3 regions of the Glutamicibacter sp. JL.03c genome follow, and region 3 is predicted to be linked to each of the others. Evidence: riboswitches for the same ligand, from Rfam matches in the RefSeq annotation. Region 3 holds a riboswitch; each other region holds the start of a gene.
What was found. A riboswitch is a leader RNA that binds a small molecule or an ion and turns the genes downstream of it on or off. The one in region 3 is predicted to bind S-adenosylmethionine.
Positions count from the first base shown of each region.

Region 1: linked by a shared signal. The riboswitch ahead of OF385_RS02980 (hypothetical protein) and the one ahead of OF385_RS01520 (O-acetylhomoserine aminocarboxypropyltransferase/cysteine synthase family protein) in region 3 are both predicted to bind S-adenosylmethionine.
Region 2: linked by a shared signal. The riboswitch ahead of OF385_RS03395 (O-acetylhomoserine aminocarboxypropyltransferase/cysteine synthase family protein) and the one ahead of OF385_RS01520 (O-acetylhomoserine aminocarboxypropyltransferase/cysteine synthase family protein) in region 3 are both predicted to bind S-adenosylmethionine.

Region 1 is NZ_CP107575.1:630,662-635,061, reverse strand. Features, by position in the region: gene OF385_RS02995 (hypothetical protein) at 1-112, opposite strand, end outside; gene OF385_RS02990 (helix-turn-helix domain-containing protein) at 209-772, opposite strand; gene OF385_RS02985 (DinB family protein) at 949-1,533, shown strand; SAM riboswitch class IV at 1,607-1,719, shown strand; gene OF385_RS02980 (hypothetical protein) at 1,733-1,999, shown strand; gene OF385_RS02975 (VIT1/CCC1 transporter family protein) at 2,055-3,158, shown strand; gene OF385_RS02970 (LOG family protein) at 3,173-4,351, opposite strand.
Region 2 is NZ_CP107575.1:732,901-737,300, forward strand. Features, by position in the region: gene OF385_RS03390 (LysR family transcriptional regulator) at 1-906, shown strand, start outside; SAM riboswitch class I at 1,139-1,229, shown strand; gene OF385_RS03395 (O-acetylhomoserine aminocarboxypropyltransferase/cysteine synthase family protein) at 1,316-2,617, shown strand; gene OF385_RS03400 (cystathionine gamma-synthase) at 2,619-3,842, shown strand; gene OF385_RS03405 (AraC family transcriptional regulator) at 3,914-4,400, shown strand, end outside.
Region 3 is NZ_CP107575.1:319,463-323,862, reverse strand. Features, by position in the region: gene OF385_RS01535 (methylated-DNA--[protein]-cysteine S-methyltransferase) at 1-349, opposite strand, end outside; gene OF385_RS01530 (RNA polymerase sigma factor) at 352-843, opposite strand; gene OF385_RS01525 (histidine phosphatase family protein) at 940-1,500, opposite strand; SAM riboswitch class I at 1,612-1,706, shown strand; gene OF385_RS01520 (O-acetylhomoserine aminocarboxypropyltransferase/cysteine synthase family protein) at 1,825-3,198, shown strand; gene OF385_RS01515 (CoA-binding protein) at 3,198-3,692, shown strand; gene OF385_RS01510 (ABC transporter substrate-binding protein) at 3,771-4,400, opposite strand, start outside.

The DNA.
Region 1 (4,400 bases), 310 kb from region 3:
GCGTGCGGATCAAGGTCAGCGTCGTGCCGGCAAGAATGCCGACCAGCAATGAGGCCCACCAGCTGATGCAGCGCAGCTGGCCTCGTGTGCCAGTTTCCTCGCTAGTACCCACGCCACTCCTATCAATCACCGCATGGTGTGCGTACGCCGAGCACACCTTTTTAGAATACGCGCTGAACGGCATCACGCCGAATGGCGGCGCCTCGGATCAGAGGATCAAGGTCCACGTCACCAAGGCAACATCGTCCGACTCGTTCTCCCAGCTATGCGGTTCGCGCCCCGGGAAAGTCATGGTGTCCCCCGCTTGGAGCTCGACGCGCTGCTCTGGCAGCACCAGGGTGAACTTCCCGGCGATCACATGCAGCACTTCCAATTCGCAGTCCACGGAGTACAGCTCGGCCTCGCCGACCCCCTTGGGAGCGACTTCGGCACGGATCATCTGCACGCGCTTTTCACTGCGCGGCGTCACCAGCTGCTCGGTAATCCCTTCGCCGCCCAGCGACACCCGGGGCGCATCTTCCAAGCGCACCAGCATCGTCTCGGGCACTTCAAACAAGTTGCCCACCTCGATGCCAAGCACTTCGCACAACTTCAGCAGCGTTGACACCGAAGGACTGGTGAGATCCCGTTCCACGCGCGAGAGAAACCCTTTGGTCAGCCCGGACAGCTCGGCTACCTGGTCGATGGTCATCCGCTGCCGCTGACGCACCCCGCGCAACCGCGAACCAATATTGATCGCGGTTCCGCTTGATTCCACGGGCAGGGTTTTCATTCGTCAGCTCCATCGTGTCGTTTATTTCGGCACACCAGCGGCCATTTTTGGCGGTCGCATCAGGCTGCCGCGGCAAGTTTACCAATAGTAAACAGAGCATAGCGCCAGTCCTGCAAATATGCCTTGTCTCACACACTTCACACTTCGATATCGCTCCCGCTGATTAGACTCTTAGCATGGACCACAGCAAAGAGCTCCTGCTCGAATACCTCGGCGACGCGCGCCAAGCCGTCATCTACAAAGCCCAGGGGCTCAGCGACCGGCTGGCCCGTAAACCGCTGACCCCCACCGGAACGCACATCCTTGGTGTCGTCCATCATCTGGCCATCACCGAATACGGGTATTTCGGGCAGTGCCTCGGCCGGAGCGTGGACGACCCCTACATCCAGAACCTGCTGGATGCCGAGGATCCGCAGGCCGACTTCCTGCCGCCGGCGCACTTGAACGCGAACGGGATCATCGGCCTGTATCGAGACTCGATCCTCTTCTCTGACGCCGGCATCAAGTCGCTGCCACTCGATGCGCCGGTCGAGGTGCCCTGGTGGATCCGGCGCCGGCACACCACGCTGGAACAACTCGTGGTGCATATGATCGCCGAGACCTCCCGGCACGCCGGCCACCTTGATATCGTGCGCGAGCAGCTCGATGGATTCACCGGGCTACGCCCAGAAGCACCCAACCTCCCTGACTACTCCGCTGCGCAGTGGGCCGAGCAATTCGAGTCCATCAACCGCCTTGCCGACGGCGGTAGCCAGCTGTAGATCGACGGCCAGGTCATATTACGGAACAACTCTTCACTATGCGTAGTGCAGGCGGGTAGCATCACTGGTGTTGCTTCACGAGACACGGCGTCAAGCTCCGACTTGCCGTGCACCAACCCCAGATTCATGGGTGGTTCGGATGAAGAAGCGGTCCGTTCACTAGTTGTGCCCGGGCAAGAACCCAGCGAGAGTGCATCCCATGGCATATTCCGTCCTGCCCATCGTCGATGGCCAAACCGGCCAAGTGCAATTCACCGTCCAGGGCCACTGGCACATCTGCTACGTCAGCGATCCGCAACGCCTGGAATTCCTCCTCGCCCGATGCGCACGCCGCCCGATCTTCATCCCCGAGGCCTGCGAGCTCCGATTAGCCGTTGCCGCCGCCGGCAGTCCGCAGGGGCGCACCATTGCTTTTAGCCTTGCCAAATTCCCAACTCTGGAACCGGCCACTAAAATAGGTAGCTGACCTGTTCACCGGATTTCTCCAAGGAATTCGATCTGCCAAGAGAGCTGTTGTCGTGATGTCGAACCAGTCAGCAACCGAACCTACCCGCGCCCAGATCCAGCGCTGGCGAAAGTATCTGGCCGATGAAGTCGCCGAAGGCGCCATCTACCGCACCCTCGCGCAGAAGAAAACCGGACAGGAAAAGCAGATCCTGCTAGGTCTGGCTGAAGCCGAAGCCCGCCACGAAGAACACTGGCGAACCAAACTCGGCGAACAGGCCAAGCCGGTGCGCCCTTCATTGCGCCGCATCATCCTGCGTTTCCTGGCACGCAGCTTCGGCTCGGTCTTCGTCCTGGCCATGGCGCAGCGTTCCGAGAGCAATTCGCCGTACCGCAACGACAAGGACGCGACCGCGCAGATGGCCGCGGACGAACAGGTCCACGAAGAAGTAGTCCGCGCGCTGGCCACCGCGGGACGCGCCCAGCTCTCCGGCAACTTCCGTGCCGCGGTTTTTGGCGCCAATGACGGTTTGGTCTCGAACCTGGCGCTGATCATGGGCATCGGGGCCACCGGGGTTTCCTCGACCTTCGTGCTCTTCTCCGGCATCGCGGGACTATTGGCCGGTGCGCTATCCATGGCCGCTGGCGAGTTCGTCTCCGTGCGTTCCCAGCGTGAGCTGCTCACCGCCTCGCGCCCTACCCAAGTCACGCTGACCGCGGCGCCCAACCTCGATCTGGACTCCAACGAACTGGTGCTGATCTACAAGGCCCGCGGCATGAACGATGAAGATGCCGAACACCGCGTCGCGGAACGCATGGGCCTGTTCACCTGCGACTGCAACCCGTCCTTCTCCTTGAACCCCGAGGAACGCGCGGAGGAATTGGAAAGCGAACATGAGGAGCTCGGCTCGGCCACCGGCGCCGCGGCTACCTCATTCTGCCTTTTCGCTTCCGGCGCCGTGATTCCGATCCTGCCTTATATCTTCGGACTGGGCGGATTGACGGCAGTCATCATCTCCGTGGTCTTGGTTGGCATCGCCCTGATGATCACCGGTGCCATCGTCGGATTGCTCTCGGGCGCTTCGCCGCTCAAGCGGGGCCTGCGCCAGCTGGCTATCGGCTGGGGTGCCGCCGCGGTGACCTATTGCTTGGGTCTGCTCTTCGACGTACAGGTCGCCTGACCGGCCGCCGGCCCTCACCAGCGCGTGCGTCGACGCAAGGCGCCCATGGAACCGATGAATTCCATCGCCTCGGCGGCCGTGTCCACCAGGGCGATCCGGTCGTCCATGACCCGCTGCGCGGCGAGCGCTTTGAGCAGGGGCCACGCCGGCATGGTCGTGGTCCAGTATTCGCGCCCCAGCAGCACCATGGGAACCACCCTGGCTCCGGTGGCGTAATAGTTTTCGCAGGCATCCTGGAAGATCTCCTGGACCGTTCCGGCAGCCCCGGGCAGGACGATCAACCCGCCATTGGACTGCTCCAGGAGGATTGCTTCCCGGATGGAGTTGGTGAAGAACTTCGCGATTCTTGTGGCGAAGAGATTCGGCGGTTCATGGCCATAGAACCAGGTGGGCACGCCCAGTGATTGCCGGGCGCTGGGGAATCGCTCCTTGACGGCGAGCGCGGTGCGGGCCCACCCTGTGCGCTGATGAATGGCATCAGGCTCGGCAGCCAGCATTTCCAGGGCGACCCGGACGTCCGCGGGATCGTAGTCCGCCAGCCATGCACCCGCATTGGCCGCTTCCATGGCTCCCGGTCCCCCGCCGGTGGCGACGGCGTAACCGGCCCGGGCAATAAGTTGCCCGAGTTCCACGGTGCGCTCGTATTCGGGTGTCCCGCGCTCCATGGCGTGGCCGCCCATCACCCCAATCAACGGGGAATCCTTGAAGGCGCCCTCGTAGACTTCCGAGACGAGGGCCTGCCCGATGTGATGATCGTGCAGTGTCCTTGCCATCGCATCCTCGGAGGTGCGCACAGCTGGCGCCGTGTGCTGCTGCGAGTAGGCGTAGATCTTCGCGTCCGGAACCTGTTCGTAGCTTCCTGTCCGGATTCCCGAATACAGTTCCTCTGGGCTATACAAGCCCCGCTCACCCGTGGAGAAGGGAAGCTCCTGGCCCGAGCCCATGCACAATCCGCCCGTCGCCTGGACCAAGGTCCTGCCCTGCGGGGAGAATTCGCAGTCGATGAAGATCGCTTCTGAAAGATCCAGGGACCGCAGGACGGAATCACGCTCGCGCAGGTCGACGCGATGCACCCGCCAACCCATTCCCCGGGCCGAAGTTGCGGCCAGCGCCTCGGAAGCCAAGCGATCGAACTCGATCAGCGAGGTGATATTCACTGCCCGTGCCGGTAGATAGGGCCAGATGTGCGACATGCGTCAACGCTACGTCATAGATAGTGATTATTCACAGACCGGCCCTTCA
Region 2 (4,400 bases), 410 kb from region 3:
CTGCGCTATTTCGTGGCGGTAGCCTCCGAGGGCTCCATCTCGGCTGCCGCCGACTTGATTTACGTCGCGCAACCCAGCATGTCGGCGGCGATGAAGGAGCTCGAATCACGGGTGGGGCGCACCTTGCTGGTGCGCTCGGCCAGGGGAGTGACGCTCACCGCCGAAGGCGCAGAATTCCTTGGCTATGCCCGCCAGGTCCTGGAGCAGGTGGAGCTGCTGGAGCACCGCTACCTAGGCCGGCCCTCCGCCAGGCGGCTGCTGGGCGTCTCCACCCAGCACTACTCATTTTCCGTGGATGCCTTTGTCCGGATGGTCCAGGCCAGCGGGGCCGAGGAGTACCAGTTTTCGCTCCGCGAGACGCGCACCGAGGAAATCATCGAGGACGTGCGCACCCTGCGCAGCGACATCGGGATCCTGTACCGCAACGACTTCAACCGGAAGGTCATCGACAAGCTGCTGCGCGAATCCCGGCTGGTCTTCCACCCGCTGTTCCTGGCTGATCCGCACATCTTCATCTCGCGCAGCAACCCGCTGGCTACCCGGGACCAGGTCACACTCGAAGACCTCGAAGACCTGCCGCGGCTGACCTTCGACCAGGGCGCGAACAATTCCTTCTACTTCGCCGAGGAAGTGCTCTCCACGCGCTCCAGCCAACGCGAAATCCAGGTTTCGGACCGCGCCACCATCTTCAACCTCATGATCGGCCTGGGCGGGTACACGATTTCCACCGGCATCATCAGCGACGAGCTTGATCCCTCCATCGTTGCCATCCCGCTGGCGATCGAAGAGAGCATCGAGATCGGCTGGATCGACCACGCCGCGATCCCGCTCACCGACCAGGCCCAGCGCTACCTGCAAGAAGTCCGCGCCGTGGTGGCCAGCTTCGGGGTGGAAGTGCTCGGCTGAGCCGCCCACGGCGTAACTCCCGGTCATCGAGCACCTCTCCATCGTCATAAACTTCGGCAAAAACCTTGAAATCACGCAGGTCCTGTTCAATTCACCGCGTCATAAAGTGGCGCCAGCCACCGCGTCATCATGACAACTTGGCGACATATGAAGCGTGGTGGCCTTGTATGAAGCCAACCGCCCGATAGCGCTTGCACGCTTTGGGAGCCATGCCCAACCATGGAAGAACAACAAACCATCAAGAGCGACTAAGAGATCTGGCTCGTTGACGTCGCAGCAACCATCGGGAAACCGAAAGGTGCTAATGCCAGGAACGATGGAGCAGTTCCGAACGCGCTTTCGCGCTGTGCTTCGTGTTGCCACACGACGCCAATCGGTGCACTCCCTCGCAGAGAATCGAGGAGGAGCCATGAGCCAAGGAACCGATGCGGTCCACGCAGGATACCGCCCCAGCGGAGACTTCCGCCCAATGCTGCCGCCACTGCACAATTCCGCAGCCTACCAATTCCAGTCGCACGCCGAAGCGATCGAAAAGTTCGCGCTGCGCCAGGCCGGCTTTACCTACTCACGCACCGGCAACCCCACCGTCTCGATCCTCGAACAGCGCGTGGCAGCACTGGAAGGTGGAGCCCACGCGGTAGCCACCGCCACCGGCCAGTCCGCGGTTGCGTTGTCTTTGCTGGCGCTGACCCAGGGACCTAAGCACATCGTGGCTTCCTCCTCGCTCTACGGCGGCACCGTGGATCTGTTCACCGACACCTTCGCCGACTTTGGCATCCGCATCAGCTTTGTGGATCAGGCCGATCCTTTGGCTTGGGCACAGGCCATCGAGGAAGACACCCGCGCATTTTTCTTGGAATCGGTCTCCAACCCGCTGTGCACAGTGGCCGATCTTCCCGCCATCTCGGCCATCGCCCACGAACACAACATCCCGGTGGTCGTGGATAACACCCTGGCCACCCCGCTGAACGTACGCCCGCTGGACTTCGGAGCCGACATCGTGGTCCACTCGGCCACCAAGGGCCTGGCCGGACACGGCTCGGTTTTGGGCGGGATCGTTGTGGATTCGGGGAAGTTCGACTTCTCCGACACCGCGCGCTGGCCGCAAATCGCAGCCCCACGAGTGCGACTGAACAATACTTCGCTGTTTGAACGCCACGGGTCGGCTGCCTACGCGATGCTGGTCCGCTCCAAATTCCTGCACGATCTGGGTCCAACCCTGGCCCCGGCCAGCGCCCAGGGCATCCTGGCCGGCATCGAAACCCTGCCGGTACGCGCCGCCCACGTGCAGCGCAGCGTCACCACCCTGATCGAGAAGCTCTCTGCTCACCCGGGCATCGCGGCCATCCACCACCCGTCGCTGCCCACCCACCCGAGCCACGAGCTGGCCGCCAAGATCACACCCAAGGGCACCGGCTGCGTGGTGGCCATCGAACTGGCGCACCCTACGTTGGTTTCCCCGGTGATCGATGGGCTCAAGCTGATCTCGCTGGCCGCCAATGTGGGGGATACCCGCACCATGATTTCGCACCCGGCGACCATGACGCACTGCCGACTCTCGGCTTCCCAGCTGGCCGACGCCGGCCTGAACACTTCAACCCTGCGCCTCTCGGTTGGCCTGGAAGACCCGGCCGACCTGCTCGCAGATCTCACCCAGGCCCTGGATCTGGCATTGGACCAGGCCCTGGCCCCGCAAACCCAAGGAGCATGAGATGACTGGCTTCAACACCCAGGCCGTGCACGCCGGCCAGCACAAGGACCCGCACACCGGCGCCGTGGTCCCGCCAATCTACCAGACCAGCACCTTCATCCAGGACGGCATCAACGTGCTGCGCTCCGGGCATGAATACTCCCGCGGCTCGAATCCCACCCGCGACGGGTTCCAGGACCAGCTCACCGCGCTGGAACACGGTGCAGCTGGCTTCGCCTTCGCCTCCGGCATCGCCGCCGAAGACGCACTGCTGCGTGCGGTGCTCGAACCGGGCGACCACATCATCCTCGGGGCCGACGGCTACGGCGGCACCAACCGGTTGATCTCCAAGCTGCACAGCAAATGGGGCATCACCTCCTCGGCGGTGGACATCACCAGCCTGGATTCGGTGCGTGCCGCGGTGCGCCCGAACACCGCGCTGCTCTGGGTGGAGACCCCCTCCAATCCGCTGCTGGGCATCGCAGATCTGGCCGGATGGGCTGCCATCGCCCGCGAACACGGCGCCCTGCTGGTCGTGGATAATACCTTCGCCACTCCTTACCTGCAGCGCCCGCTGGATTTTGGCGCCCATGCGGTGGTCCACTCCACCACCAAGTACATCGGCGGGCACTCCGATGTGCTCGGCGGCGCGGTGATCGTGGCCGACCATCACTTCCGCGGCCAAACCCTGACCGAAGCGGTGGGCTACCAGCAGTTCGCCGGGGGAGCGGTGGCCGGACCGCAGGATTCCTACCTGGCTGCCCGCGGGCTGAAGACCCTGGGCCTGCGCATGGAACGCCACTGTGCTTCCGCGGATAAACTGGCCCGCTGGCTTGACGCTCAGCCCGAGGTCACCCGGGTCTACTACCCGGGCCTGGAATCCCACCCGGGCCACGAGCTGGCAGCCCGACAGCAGCGCGGTTTTGGCGGGATCGTCTCGCTGGCCCTGGAAGACGAGGCCGCCGCCCGCGCCTTCGCCCAATCCATGGAGTACTTCCAGCTCTCGGTCTCACTGGGCGGGGTGGAATCCCTGGTCTGCTACCCGCGCGAAATGACCCACGCCTCGCTGATCGGCACCGAGCTGGAAATCCCGGCCAATCTGGTCCGCCTCTCGGTGGGCATCGAAGAGGTCGAAGATCTGATCGCCGATCTTCAGCGCGGGCTGGCCGCGGCGCGTGCTGCTTCGGCACCGTCCGTTCAACCGGCCACCTCTACCGTGCGTGAAAAGGCCCTGGAAAACGCCTGATCGTTTCGAACCGCGATTATCGGGCGGCGTGCCCCTTCCCCAAAGGATAGTAGTTGGGGAAGGGTGGGTACATGATCGGAATTCTCAATCGGCTCATCGAGCAAATCGAGGCGAATCTGCGCGAGCAGATCAACCTCGCTGAGCTGGTGCGCGCCGAAGGCACCACCGAATACCACGTGCGACGGATGTTTTCCTCGCTGGCCGGCATGCCGGTCTCCGAGTACATTCGCCGGCGCCGCATGACCCAGGCCGCCGCGGACCTGCTCACAGGCGAGGACCTGCTGAGCATTGCGGTCCGCTACGGGTACGGTTCGGCCGAGGCCTTCGGCCGGGCGTTCCGGCAGGTCCATGGCGCGTCCGTGGCCGAAATCCGCGAGAATGGCGGCCCCCTTCGAAGCCAGCCAATCATCAGGTTCAGCCTGAACGTCGAAGGGAAACGCCCCATGGATGCACGAATAACGCAACGAGAAAATTTCCAGCTCATCGGATACGCCGCACGCGTCCCGCTGATTCATCAGGGGGCCAACCCGCACATCCAAGCCCACATAGCCTCCATCC
Region 3 (4,400 bases):
AGAGCTTCAGATCCAAAGGCACATCGAAGTTGTGCCGGGTTCCGGCAAAGTACTCATCGAGTTGCCGGACGACAGTATCAAGTCGCGAAGGGTCTTCGAAGATTCGCGGGCTGAGTTTCTGGCTCAGTGCCTCAAGAATCTTGTCGTGATCTTCGCTCTCGAAAGCCACCCGCACCAGACCAGCTGGAGTACTGGCCAGCAGGAGCGAGCCGATGGGGCTATCAATCACCCGGTAAGAAACATCCATCAGGTCCGCCGCCTTCGCTTTCACCCGAAGTTCTTTTCCAAGCTGTGCCAAAAGCTCAGCTTCCTCTACGGTCGCCGATGAGTTGGGTTTTGCCTGCGTCATGACTACTCCTGCCACAGTGAGTCATCGCCGAGTATTCGGCGAAGGTTTTTGATCCCGTCGCTGCCTGCACGTCGTGCGGAGGCCTCGCTGCCAGAAACTAGCTGGGCTATCTGCGTGTAGCTCAGACCGCCGAGATACCTGTAGCCAACGACCATTCGTTGCTTCTGCGGAAGTTTTGCCACTTCCTTCCACAGCTGCAGGTTGTCCGCTTCTTTACCGAGGTTCACCTGGTCATCAGCATGTTCCCACTGCAGATGGTCATCTAGAATTTCCGGCTTGTTCTTGCGCAGCTCATCGATGGCCTTGTTCCGGGCGATGCGCACAAGCCAGGCTAATACGTTTGCGTCCTCAGCAAGCTGCGGATAGGCCTTAAGCGCGGAAAGAAACGTTTCAGACCAGGCATCTTGTGCACGGTGTTCATCTAGCAGAGCACGGCAAATCCGCAATACGTTCAGCCCATAATCCTGGACTATCCGCTCAAACGGTACTTGCATGGCTCTCCTGAAGATTGGCGCCGCAACGGGCTTTCACCATGTAAACGTAGTGCACAGCAAAAGTGTGAGGTTCCAGGGAAGAAAAATTTTCAGCGCCTAGCAGCTGACCAAATCGAGTTCTTCAGCCAATTCGTTGAGGCGCTGGATATTGATCTGGATGATCTCGCCGTTCTCCACGCCTCGTGGCAGCTTGGTTCCAGCCAGTGCATCACGGATGGCGCGCATGGTTGCGCCATGGCTCACCACGGCCACCTTCTTCCCGGCATGTTCCACCGACAGGTCAATCAAAGCGGGAACCGCCCGGCGCAGGATATCGTCGATGGGTTCCAGCTGGGACTGCAACGACGCTGATTCCTCGTCGGAGACCTCGGCCATGATCCGGCCTTCCAATGGCCCGAAACCGCGCTCGATCAGTTCCGGGACCGGCTGGCCGGTTCCTGCGCTTAATTCCTCGGCAATCAATGCAGCGGTTTCCCGGGCACGGCCCAGAGGCGAAGCGAGGATCAAGGAGAACCCCTGGCCTTCCAATTCGCGGCCGACACCGCGGGCTTGCTCGCGTCCGGTGTCATTCAGTGGAATGTCGGTACGCCCTTGGAGGCGGCCGGCCAGATTCCAATCGGTCAGTCCATGTCTGATCAACACCAGCGCAGTTTCCATGAGTCCAGCGTACCGGCGAGCATGCATATCGAAGAATCTCCGATATTACGTCCAATACGCAACGTTAAGACTCATAGTTAGGTCACGAACGGTCATGTTGCGAAGATTGTTACACCATCCCGAGCGGCTGAGAGATCTGGTTCGATGAAGCCGCAGCAACCTGCCACATCCGGTGGTTACGGTGCTACCGCCAGAAACGATGCAGCCGCTTTTCCTGTTTAAGCAAAACAGGAAGCGACATTGATTCCGGGATTCCTGCCTCGATCGCGCCACCGCCTGGCGGTGAATCGCGAAAACCCAATCGACAAGGAGTCGTAAGCCATCATGGCAGATCATCAGTTTGGATTCCGCACCCGCGCATTGCACGCCGGTGGCACCCCCGATGCCGAGCACGGCGCCCGCGCAGTGCCCATCTATCAGAGCACCTCATTCGTCTTCAAAGATGCCGATGATGCAGCCAACCTTTTCGCATTGCAGAAATACGGCAACATCTACTCGCGCATCGGCAACCCGACCGTCGCCGCTTTCGAAGAGCGCATGGCTTCCCTGGAAGGCGGCATCGGCGCAGTAGCCACCGGTTCCGGCATGGCCGCCGAGTTCGTCACCTTCGCCGCCCTTGCCCAGGCCGGGGACCACATCGTGGCCTCCTCCAAGCTCTATGGCGGAACCATCACCCAGCTGGACGTTTCGCTGCGCCGCTTCGGCATCAACACGACCTTCATCGACTCCAATGATCCAGCCGACTTCGAGGCCGCCATCCAGGAGAACACCAAGGCCGTCTACACCGAAGTGGTAGCCAATCCTTCGGGCGATATCGCCGACCTCATAGGCCTGGCCGAGGTGGCGCACCGCCACCTGATCCCGCTGGTTGTCGACTCCACGCTCACTCCCCCATACATCTTGCGCCCGATTGAGCACGGTGCCGATATCGTGATCCACTCGGCAACCAAGTTCATCGGCGGCCACGGCACGACCCTGGGCGGCGTGGTGGTGGAGTCCGGCAAGTTCAATTGGGGCAATGGCAAGTTCCCTGCCATGACAGAACCGGTGGCCAGCTACGGCAATGTCTCCTGGTGGGCCAACTTCGGCGAGTACGGCTTCCTGACCAAGCTGCGCAGCGAACAGCTGCGCGACTTCGGCCCGGCGCTCCCCGCCCAGTCGGCGTTCCAGCTGCTCCAGGGTCTGGAAACCCTGCCGCAGCGCATGGACAACCATCTGGCCAATGCCAAGCAGGTTGCCGCATGGCTCGCAGCAGACCCGCGCGTCACCTATGTGAACTACGCGGGCCTGGAATCGCACCCGCAGCATGCCCACGCCCAGGAACTGCTGCCGATGGGTGTCGGCTCGGTCTTCAGCTTCGGCGTGAAGGGCGGACGCGACGCCGGCTCCAAGTTCATCGAAGCCTTGCAGCTGGCCAGCCACCTGGCGAACATCGGCGATGCCCGCACCTTGGTGCTGCACCCCGCTTCCACCACCCACCAGCAGCTGAGCGCCGGCCAGCTGGTTGCCGCCGGCGTTCCTGAAGACCTGATCCGCTTGTCGGTAGGCCTGGAAGATGTCGAGGACATTATCTGGGACCTCGACCAGGCATTGACCGCTTCGCAGGAAGCTGCGGCTGCTTCCGCCGAAGAATTTGCGGCACCCACCTATGACGGTGCCGCGTGCGCCATTCCTGCAGCATCGAAGGGAGCCAACTAATGAGCACCACCGAACGAACCTGGGAGGGTCCGGGCGCGGCCGAGCGTCTGGGCATCCTGCGCGACACCAAGACCATTGCGATCGTGGGCGCTTCCAATAAGCCCTCGCGGGCCAGCTACTTCGTGGCGACCTACCTGCTGTCCTCGTCCAAGTACAAGGTGTACTTCATCAACCCGGTACTTGATGAGATCTTGGGCCAGCCGGTCTACAAGTCCCTGGCAGATCTGCCAGAGACCCCGGACCTGGTGGAGGTCTTCCGCAAGCACGATGACCTGCCCTCGGTTTTGGACGAGGCCTTGGCAGCGGGCGCGAAGACCCTGTGGCTCCAGCTGGGTTCATGGCATGAAGACGTGGCACGCCGGGCCGAAGCGGCCGGGATGAACGTGGTGATGGATCGTTGCGTCAAGATCGAGCATGCCCGTTTCCATGGCGGGCTGCGCCTGGCCGGCTTCAATACCGGCGTGATTTCATCCAAGCGCCAGGTGCTCGCCTAGACCCGGCCCGGAACGGCAACGGCTGCGCCGCCCTCGCATGCGCGAGGGCGGCGCAGCCGTTGCTGCTATCGGATGAGGCTACTTGACCAGATAGCCGCGCAGATCGTCGAGAACCTGATTCGCGCCGGTTGGCCCCAGGCCCAGGAACCAGACGTCGTCGTTCACGCGGATGGCCTGGTTGTTCTTGACCGCCTGCAATTGGCCCCATAGCGGGCCCTCGACCGCGGCTTTCTCTCCGGTGGCTTCAGGGGTTCCGTAGGAGGTGTAGAACAGCCAGTCGGAATCGGCATCGGCCAGGTTCTCCGCGGAGATTTCGACGGCCAGATCGTCGATGTCCTGGTTATCCGGACGGGAGAACCCGGCGTCGGCCAGAATCACGCCGATCAGCGACTTGTTGGCGTACAGGCGGATCTTCTCCGGCATGAAGCGCAGCAGCGAGATCTCCGGGTCCCCTTCGACATCCTCGTTCAGCGCGGTGGCCTTGGCCTGGTAGTCATTCAGCACCGAAACGGCCTTGGTCTCCTCGCCCAGCGCCTCACCGGCCAGCAGGAAGTTCTCCTTCCAGGGGAAGCCTGGGCGGATGGAGAAGACCGTCGGGGCGATCTCGTTGAGCTGGCTGTACAGCTTGTCCGCGCGCAGCTGGGATCCGATGATCAGATCCGGGTTCAGCGCGGCAATGGCCTCGAGGTTCAGTTCCTGGATGGTGCC